2 linked regions of the Acidisarcina polymorpha genome follow. The main gene of each other region encodes a partner of the protein of the gene in region 2 in a complex. Links are inferred from orthologs where the notes say so. Each region holds a gene or a part of one and is shown on either strand. Other genes may lie near its edges.

Region 1 (4,366 bases), 1.0 Mb from region 2 along the record:
AGCGGCACCATTGCCTTGATCACCTGCGAACCACCGAGATGCTCCATGCCCTCAATACGCCCGCGCCGGGAGTTGATATCGCCGATGATCGTGCCCATGTGTTCTTCAGGAACAGTCACTTCGACGGCCATCATCGGTTCGAGCAGCACCGGACTGGCCTTCTTCGCGGCTTCCTTAAAGGCCATCGAACCGGCGATCTTGAACGCCATTTCGTTCGAGTCGACGTCGTGGTAGCTGCCGTCATAAAGTACGGCCTTGAAGTCGACCAGCTCGTAGCCCGCAAGCACCCCGGCATGCAACGCTTCGCGGATTCCCTGCTCGGTCGGCTTGATGTACTCCTTCGGAACCACGCCGCCCTTGATCTCGTTGATAAACTCGAATCCCTTGCCTGGCTCGTTCGGCTCCAGACGAATCTTGACGTGTCCGTAGTTGCCCGAACCACCGGTCTGGCGGATGTACTTGCCTTCCGCCTCGGCGATCTTGCGGATGGTCTCCCGGAAGGCGACACGGGGCTCGCCGACATTGGCTTCGACCTTGTGCTCGCGCTTCATGCGATCGACCAGGATCTCAAGATGCAACTCGCCCATGCCGCTGATGATCGTCTGCCCAGACTCTTCATCGGTACGGACCTTGAAGGTCGGATCTTCATCGGCCAGCTTAGCCAGCGCCATTCCCATCTTCTCCTGGTCAGCCTTGGTCTTCGGCTCAATGGCGACCGAGATGACCGTGTCCGGGAATTTGATAGCGCTCAACGCCACCGGATCATTCGGAGTGCAGAGGGTGTCACCGGTCTTCAATTCCTTCAAACCAACACAGGCGCAGATGTCGCCGGCATAGATCTCGGTGATGTCTTCGCGCTTATTGGCGTGCATCTTGACCAGACGCCCGATCCGTTCGGTCTTGCCGGTACGCGGATTGAGCACGGTGTCGCCGGTTTTCAAATGGCCCGAATAGACGCGGATGAAACCGAGCTTGCCGAAGGGATCGTTGATCAGCTTAAAGCCGAGCGCCGAAAACGGCGCATCGTCCTTGGCTTCGCGAATCACCTGCTTTTCGGGATCATCAGGATCGATACCAACCACCGGGGGCACGTCGAGCGGGCTCGGCAGATAGTCGACCACCGCATCAAGCAGAGTCTGCACACCCTTGTTCTTGAAGGCGGTCCCGCAGAGTACCGGGAAGACCTTCATCGCAATGGTCGCGCCGCGTAGGGCTTTCTTTAACTCGGCCGCCGTCGGGGTCTCGCCTTCGAGGAACTTGTGCAGCATGTCGTCATCGTTCTCGGCGACTGACTCAACCAGCTGCATGCGGAAGGCTTCCGCCTTCTTGAGCAGGTTCTCGGGAATCTCTTCAACATCGTACTGCGCGCCCATGGTCTCGTCGTGCCACAGGATCGCCTTCATCTCGATCAGATCGATGACGCCCTTAAAGTTGGCCTCGGCGCCAATCGGAATCTGGATGGCAACTGGACGCGCGCCCAGCCGCTTGCGGATGGTTTCAATCACGTGCTCGAAATCAGCGCCGGCCTTGTCCATCTTGTTGACAAAGCAGATCCGGGGGACCTTGTACTTATCACCCTGCCGCCACACCGTCTCCGACTGCGGCTGCACACCCGAGACGGAGTCGAACAAGGCGACTGCGCCATCGAGCACCCGTAGCGACCGCTCGACCTCAGCGGTAAAGTCAACGTGGCCCGGGGTATCAATGATGTTGATACGAATGTCTTTCCAGGTGCAGGTGGTTGCGGCGGAGGTGATCGTGATGCCGCGCTCCTGCTCCTGCTCCATGTAATCCATGGTTGCCGTGCCTTCATGCACTTCGCCGATCCGGTGCGTGATCCCGGTATAGAACAGGATGCGCTCGGTGGTCGTCGTCTTCCCGGCGTCGATGTGCGCCATGATTCCGATATTCCGGCAACGATTTAGAGGTACTTGACGCGGCACTTGAATCTCTCACTCTCGCAGGCCATGGCCTGCCTTTGCTTACCCTGCTTGACCCGCCAGCTTCCGGCGAGCTTGTCCTAATTTACGGACTGACAACTGTCACTGAAAAGCTTTCTTGCTATGGAAACTTCTCTTTACCACCGATAATGCGCGAACGCCTTGTTCGCCTCGGCCATACGATGAATGTCTTCCTTCTTCTTCATCGCGGCTCCGCGGCCGTTAGCTGCGTCAAGCAGCTCGTTGGTCAACTTGTCGACCATGCCCTTTTCGCCGCGCGCCCGGCCATAGTTCACCAGCCAGCGGATCGCGAGCGAAGTGCGCCGTTCCGGATTCACTTCGATCGGCACCTGATAGTTCGCGCCACCAACCCGGCGCGACTTCACTTCGAGCAGCGGCTTGCAGTTCTCAACCGCTTTCTTGAAGAGCTTCAGCGCTTCATCGCCGCCGCGGGATTCGAGGTTCGTCATTGCCTCATAAAAGATGTTTTGCGCGGTCGACTTCTTGCCGCCCCACATCATCGAGTTGACAAACTTCGTCACCAGCGTCGAGTTGTACACGGGGTCGGCTGCGACTTCCCGTTTCGCGATATGACCTTTTCTCGGCATAGTTCCCTTATCTCAATAACTTCACTTGCTCAATTGATTCGTCCAGACTTTTGCGCCATGGGCGCGTACGCCTGGACGGCGAGTCCCTGGTCCTTACTTAGCGGCGGCCTTGGGGCGCTTAGCGCCGTACTTCGACCGGCTCTGCTTGCGGTTGGCTACGCCGACCGAATCGAGTGTTCCGCGCACCACGTGGTAGCGAACCCCCGGCAGGTCCTTCACACGACCGCCGCGAATGAGGACGATCGAGTGCTCCTGCAGATTGTGGCCGATGCCTGGGATGTAGGTGGTCACTTCGATCCCGTTGGTGAGCTTGACGCGCGCAACTTTGCGCAACGCCGAGTTCGGCTTTTTCGGGGTCTGGGTGTAGACGCGCGTACAAACTCCACGCCGTTGCGGCGAACCCTGCAATGCCGGGCTGGCCGTCTTATATCTCGGCGCAGTGCGGCCCTTCCGGACTAATTGACTAAATGTCGGCAAACCTGACTCCTCAAAGCTGCAAAACCCACGCATTTCACACAGGCATCAGATGATCGCGCAAGCCGCCCGCGATCTACTCTGAATGCCCAACTCACTTCTACCGCCCGCAACCCGTCCCCGCGTGCAGTAGCCTTACATAACCCGTTGACTCAAACCACGACGGTGGCTGAGCGCTTCCCGGTTCCTTCAAGTGAAAGAGGCCTGGGAAGGCCAACTCCGTTTCGGTGGTTCCGGTCTGCATAGCCCACCAAGGTGGCAGGTAGCGCAGACTCCAATGCGATTCGCCTTGTGTCTCTAACCTGCAGAGATCGGAAGGGAAGGCCCAGAGAGGCACTACAACGATCTATAGCCTCAGCAATTGCTCTAAAACGGCAAAGCAACTGCCTCAAATAAGTATAGATCAGATTGAGGCTTTCTGCGGACACAAACAAACGCTCTCGCCCGAAAATATCCGGCAAGAGCTGTCTCGCGGAACTTCTTAAAGATATCAATTCGCAACTCCCCGGTCAAGACACCCTTCAAAGTGGAGGATGGGGAGTGGAGAACTCCTGCAGAGCTGGTCTCGCGAAGTATGGGCATCGCTTGTATGGCCTATGGCAGGCCGTGGCGGAAGACACGAACAAAGCCATCGCTGCTACCATGCTCATCAATGCCTACTATCGCCCGTAAAGTCCTTGTCTGCACCGCCTTAGTCCTTAGCGCTGTTTGTACCGTGAACTTGAAGGCGCAGAACCTGAACGCCCGGCGCGATCCCCGCATCGATAGCCTGATCGACAATCTGGGCAAAGTGCGCAACCTCTATCAGACGGCGATCTCGCCAGACGGCGCGCGCATCGCCTGGGTCGTCGATGGAGAAGAACAAGGCAAGCGCTCGGGCAGCGAGATTGAAGTTGCACCCCGAACCTCGCCCGAGAAGCCGATCCGGATCACCGCCGGAAGCAAGGGCGAACTCTGCGTGGAAGGCAGCCTCGCCTGGTCGCCAGATTCGAAGACGCTGGCCTTCCTCTCGGATTGTCAGAGTGCTGGGGAGAATAAAACGCAGGCTGACTTCTATCTGGCCGAAATGGGCAACAAACCCAAGATTCGACGCCTGACTCATCTTCCCGGGATCCCGGAAGCGCCGGCCTTCTCGCCTGATGGCAAAGAACTTGGATTCCTCTACGTCGAAGGAGCCACTCGCCGCGCGAGTCCGCTCGCCGCCGAGAAACCGCCTGCTGGAGTCATTGGCGAGGAGGGCCTTGAAATTAAACGGGTGGCCGAGGCCGATATAGCCAGCGGGCAGGTCCGCCAGATCACACCTGCCAGCCTCTACACCTACGAATTCGACTGGTCGCCCGGTTC
Region 2 (4,370 bases):
TCGGTCTAGCTGGCTACATCGTGCAGCGGATCAGCGGCGAGCCTTTTGAAGAATACGTTCAGGACCACATCTTTATCCCGCTTGGGATGATCCATTCGACTTTCTACCAACCAGCTCCGAAATCACTGGCGGCATTACCCTCGGAGGGGTATCGCGGCAACACCGAGAAGCCTCCGCTGGGCTTTGAAATCTTTAATGCCCCCCCCGGCTGGAGGCGTCTCCTCTACCGCGAGCGACATGGGCCGTTTCGGCCAGGCGCTGCTGAACGGCGGAGAGCTCGGAGGGAAGCGCATCCTGAAGCCGGAAACATTGGCCGCGATGAGAACACCACAGTTTCGCGCCAGCGACCAGATGCCTCCTATCTGCATGGGCTTCTATGAGACCTGGCGCAGCGGAGTCAGGTGGATCGGCCATGAGGGCGATCTAATTGCCTTCCACAGCCTCTTCTTTCTCGATCCGTCCCGGAACATCATCCTGTTTCTCGCTTACAACTCTGCAGGCGCGGGAGACAAACCCCGTCCAGAGATCATCGACATGTTCTCTGATCGCTACTTTCCCATCGCCGGCGGTCAAAAGTTTTTGAGTCTGTCTCGCAAAGATCTCGATGCGATCCAGGGAACCTATCAGTCGACGCGGCGGGCGGACAGCACCCGGCTCAAGCTCGAGGCGCTTTTCTCGCAGCGAAGCGCCACCGTCGACAAGGATGGCGTGCTGCACGTCGAAGACACGAAGGACCTGCGGGGCCACACCATTCGCTGGAAGCCAATCGGCAAAGATCTATGGCAGGAAATCGATGGCCAACGCCGCCTTTTTGCCATCCGCGACAACCATGGAAGAGTCATTCGCCTCGCAGGCGATTTCGCCGGTGCGCAGGCGCAGCGAGTCTCCTGGTATGAAAATGGCGGATTCGTGTTGTTCGCTGTCGGGGCCAGCTTCGTTGTCTTGCTGGCCGTCGTGATCGCCGCGGTCAGCCGTTGGGTCCGCCGATTGTTTTTCCGTAACCGCCCGCGCCCAGCCCCGCAGCCGGGAACCCAATGGTTGCCATTCTCCGCCCAAGCAGCTGCCTGGGTGTGGTCGGTGCTGCTCATCTCCATCGCAACTTTTGTGGCCGTCAACGCGGACGACCTGATGCCTCCCACCCACGCCTGGGACAAATACTTCATCCTGATGAATATCGTCACCCTCGGGGCAATTCTGCTGGGCTTGTTCGTCCTGGTGGCCAGTGTGCAAGTATGGAGCCATCCCAGCTTGCGCTCTATTACCAAACTCAAATTTTCGCTGGTTGCGCTCTCCTGTCTGGTACTCAGCTGGTTTTCCATTCATTGGCATCTCATTGGGCCCCTCCGGATCTGACCTCCAAGGACCGCAGAAAGGCGGCCACATTTCCACTGCCGCACGGGAGCTTGTTTGACCCCCCTCCGAAAGGCACTTAACATAAACAAGAGGCCGTTCAACGCCGCGCGTTTATTCGCCGCCGGATCCAATCGAACGCAGGATCCATGGAAGTTGGGCGGGCGCCTCTGGAAGGCACAAGTTGAGCTCAACCGAAACTCTCGAAACCACTCCCAATTCCGAAATCACTCCTGCAATCGATGGAGCAGGGTCCCCTGATCCGCAGGCCGCTCACGACCACGAAGGTCACGACCATGCGGAACACGACCATCACCATCCGACGCCCTCGCTGAACCCGGAGTGCACCCGCGAGGTATCCGTCGATATTTCCGCCGAGGAAGTCTCGAAGCATTTCCGAAAGATTACGAAGCGTTATCAGAAGATGGCCCGCATTCCCGGGTTTCGCGCCGGAAAGGTGCCGGATTCGTTGATCCGCACTCGCTTTGCCGAGCAGATCCGTCAAGATGTAGTCGAAGAGATCTTGCCCGGGTACTTCCGTAGCACGATCGACGAGCAGCACTTGAAGCCCGTGTCGCAGCCTCAAGTGACAGATATTCATCTCGCCGAGGGAGAGCCGCTGAAGTTCAAGGCGATCTTTGAAGTTCTTCCCGAGTTTTCGATCGACGGCTATAAGGATGTCACCGTTGCCAAGCCGGAGGTCGAACTCTCCGAAGCCGAATACGATGCCGAACTGAAGCGCGTTCTCGATTCCCGTTCCACGATGGAGCCAGTTACCGAAGAGCGTGCGCTCGCCGATGGCGATTGGGCGGAGATTGACTTCCACGGGGAATCGGCAGCCCAAGAAGATGGATCGGAAGCCGGTGCGGACGCCATTCCTCTGACTGACCCGGTGGAAGGAAAGGGCGTCCTCGTCGAGGTTGCTGGCCCAAATACCCTTCCAGCATTCAATGAAGCCTTGCGCGGTGCCAAAACGGGACAAGAACTCAAGTTTGAGGTCGCCTACCCGGAGGACTTTGGCGAAAGGCGTCTAGCAGGCAAGACTATTTCCTATCAAATCGAGGTAAAAGGGATCAAAAAGAAGATCCTGCCTGAGCTCAACGATGACTTTGCGAAGGAACTCGGCGAGTTCGACACCATCGACGCGTTTACCGCTACCTTGCGTGAGCAGGCGTCCGCTGAAAAGAAGCGTCAGCTTGAAAACGCCGCAAAGGATGCCCTGGTTCAGGCTTTGGTCGAGCGTTTTCAGTTTGCCGTGCCGGAATCATTGGTGCAGCAGCAGGTGGATGCGCGACTCGACCGGGGTCTGCGTGCGTTGGCCTCGCAGGGGATGAAACCGGAAGACATGCGGAAGCTCGACTTCGAGCGGCTTCGCGTGGCGCAACGGGAATCAGCGCTCGCTGAGGTGAAGGGCAGCATCTTGCTCGACAAGATTGCCGAAGCGGAGCACACTGAGGTAACGGACGAGGAAGTAGAAGAGCAGCTTCAACTTATTTCAATTCAAAGCCGTGAGCCGCTGGAAGCGCTGCGGACACGTTTGACTGAGGATGGCAGTCTCGCTAGAATCCGTGAACAATTGAGAAGAGAAAAGACGAGGGCCAGCCTGTACGAGCGGATCGGCTCCTGACAGCTTAGAAGAGAAATCACAGCCGTTGGCCGTCAAGGCTGCCCACGACAACCGAATGGAAAGCGGAGCGAGCGACGAGACTCCGCGCAAGAAAAGGAACGCATGGCACTTGTACCTATGGTGGTTGAGCAGACGAGTCGAGGCGAGCGCGCCTATGACATCTACTCTCGTCTGCTTCGCGATAACATTATTTTTCTTGGCACTCCGATCGACGACCAGATCGCTAATCTGATCATTGCGCAGATGTTGTTCCTTTCCGGGGAGGATCCGGAGAAGGATATTCAGCTCTACATCAACTCCCCGGGAGGATCGATCACGGCTGGATTGGCGATCTACGACACAATGCAGTTCATCCGTAACGGCGTCGTGACCTATTGCATCGGGCAGGCGGCCAGCATGGGGGCCTTTCTACTCCTTGCCGGGACGCCGGGCAAGCGGTTCGCGCTGCCGAATTCCCGAATCCTGATCCATCAGCCGTCGATGGGCGGCCTTTCCGGGCAGGCTACGGATATCGATATCCATGCGCGCGAGATCTTGCGCATCCGGGAGATTACCAACCGGCTCATGTCCAAACATACCGGGCAGGCGCTCGACAGGATCGAGCGAGACGTTGAACGCGATTTCATCATGAATGCTCCGCAAGCCAAGGAATATGGGATCATTGATGAGATCATTGATCGGCCGCGTACCTAAGATCAGGGCTACGGTCGAGCACGCGCAGTTAAGTACAAGGGGTCAGCAGCATGAAACCGCGCACGGGTTCCGACGACACACTTCGCTGCTCGTTCTGCCATAAATCGCAGGATGCGGTCGCCAAGCTGATCTCTTCGCCAAGCGACTATCCGCGGGCCTACATCTGCGATGAATGCGTAGCGGTCTGCAACTCGATCCTCGAGGACGATCGCAGCGATGTTCAGCCTGGCGCGGCTCCAGCGCACCTGCCGAAGCCTCAAGAAGTAAAGGCTTTCTTGGATGAGTACGTCATCGGTCAGGACCAGACGAAGAAGAAACTCGCGGTTGCGGTCTACAACCACTACAAGCGCATCCAGATGAACCGCACCAAGGGGAATGAGGTCGAGCTTTCCAAGTCGAATATTCTCCTCGTCGGTCCAACGGGCAGCGGCAAGACACTCCTGGCTCATACCCTGGCGAAGATGCTCGACGTTCCTTTCGCCATCGTGGACGCGACCACCCTGACCGAAGCCGGATATGTTGGCGAGGATGTGGAGAACATCATCCTCAAACTGCTGCAGGCTGCGGATGGTGATGTGGCTCGTGCTCAGACCGGCATCATCTACATTGATGAGATCGACAAAATTGGGCGCAAGGACGAGAACCCGTCCATCACCCGGGATGTCTCCGGAGAAGGCGTGCAGCAGGCTCTTTTGAAGAT

Evidence for each region.
Region 1: the proteins of tig (region 2) and rpsG are in contact, whole or in part, in a crystal structure (PDB 3GTY), measured with the Thermotoga maritima proteins. The link is inferred for Acidisarcina polymorpha from one-to-one orthologs. Residues at the interface, in WP_004081061.1 of Thermotoga maritima: Glu122, Val124, Val129, Leu130, Tyr133, Glu188, Gly259, Ile262, Tyr263, Glu266, Ser270, Glu273, Gln274, Glu277, Arg308, Gln311, Ile312, Ser315, Tyr316, Glu325, Arg329, Arg336, Leu363, Phe366, Trp367, Arg373, Leu377, Arg381, Leu384, Glu387; in WP_004081843.1 of Thermotoga maritima: Lys34, Lys52, Lys55, Glu59, Arg62, Gln63, Glu66, Asn67, Lys69, Val71, Arg95, Ala109, Lys110, Lys111, Gly112, Arg113, Pro114, Glu117, Glu121, Ile124, Ala125, Tyr127, Asn128, Asn129, Thr130, Gly131, Lys135, Asp139, Arg142, Met143.

What each region holds. Positions count from the first base shown.
Region 1 is NZ_CP030840.1:5,258,228-5,262,593, reverse strand. Bases 814-3,680 are described here. They hold rpsG (30S ribosomal protein S7), read right to left. Parts: upstream 2,549-3,680; coding sequence 2,078-2,548; downstream 814-2,077. Other genes in these bases: ACPOL_RS22290 (S9 family peptidase), read left to right, coding at 3,675-3,680; ACPOL_RS35560 (hypothetical protein), read left to right, coding at 3,563-3,680; rpsL (30S ribosomal protein S12), read right to left, coding at 2,642-3,025; fusA (elongation factor G), read right to left, coding at 814-1,943. In the rest of the region: more of fusA, read right to left, coding at 1-813; more of ACPOL_RS35560, read left to right, coding at 3,681-3,694; more of ACPOL_RS22290, read left to right, coding at 3,681-4,366.
Region 2 is NZ_CP030840.1:4,244,040-4,248,409, forward strand. What follows is about bases 885-3,755. They hold tig (trigger factor), read left to right. Parts: upstream 885-1,534; coding sequence 1,535-2,977; downstream 2,978-3,755. Other genes in these bases: clpP (ATP-dependent Clp endopeptidase proteolytic subunit ClpP), read left to right, coding at 2,993-3,670; clpX (ATP-dependent Clp protease ATP-binding subunit ClpX), read left to right, coding at 3,721-3,755. In the rest of the region: more of clpX, read left to right, coding at 3,756-4,370. UniProt on the Bacillus subtilis protein: Involved in protein export. Acts as a chaperone by maintaining the newly synthesized protein in an open conformation. Functions as a peptidyl-prolyl cis-trans isomerase.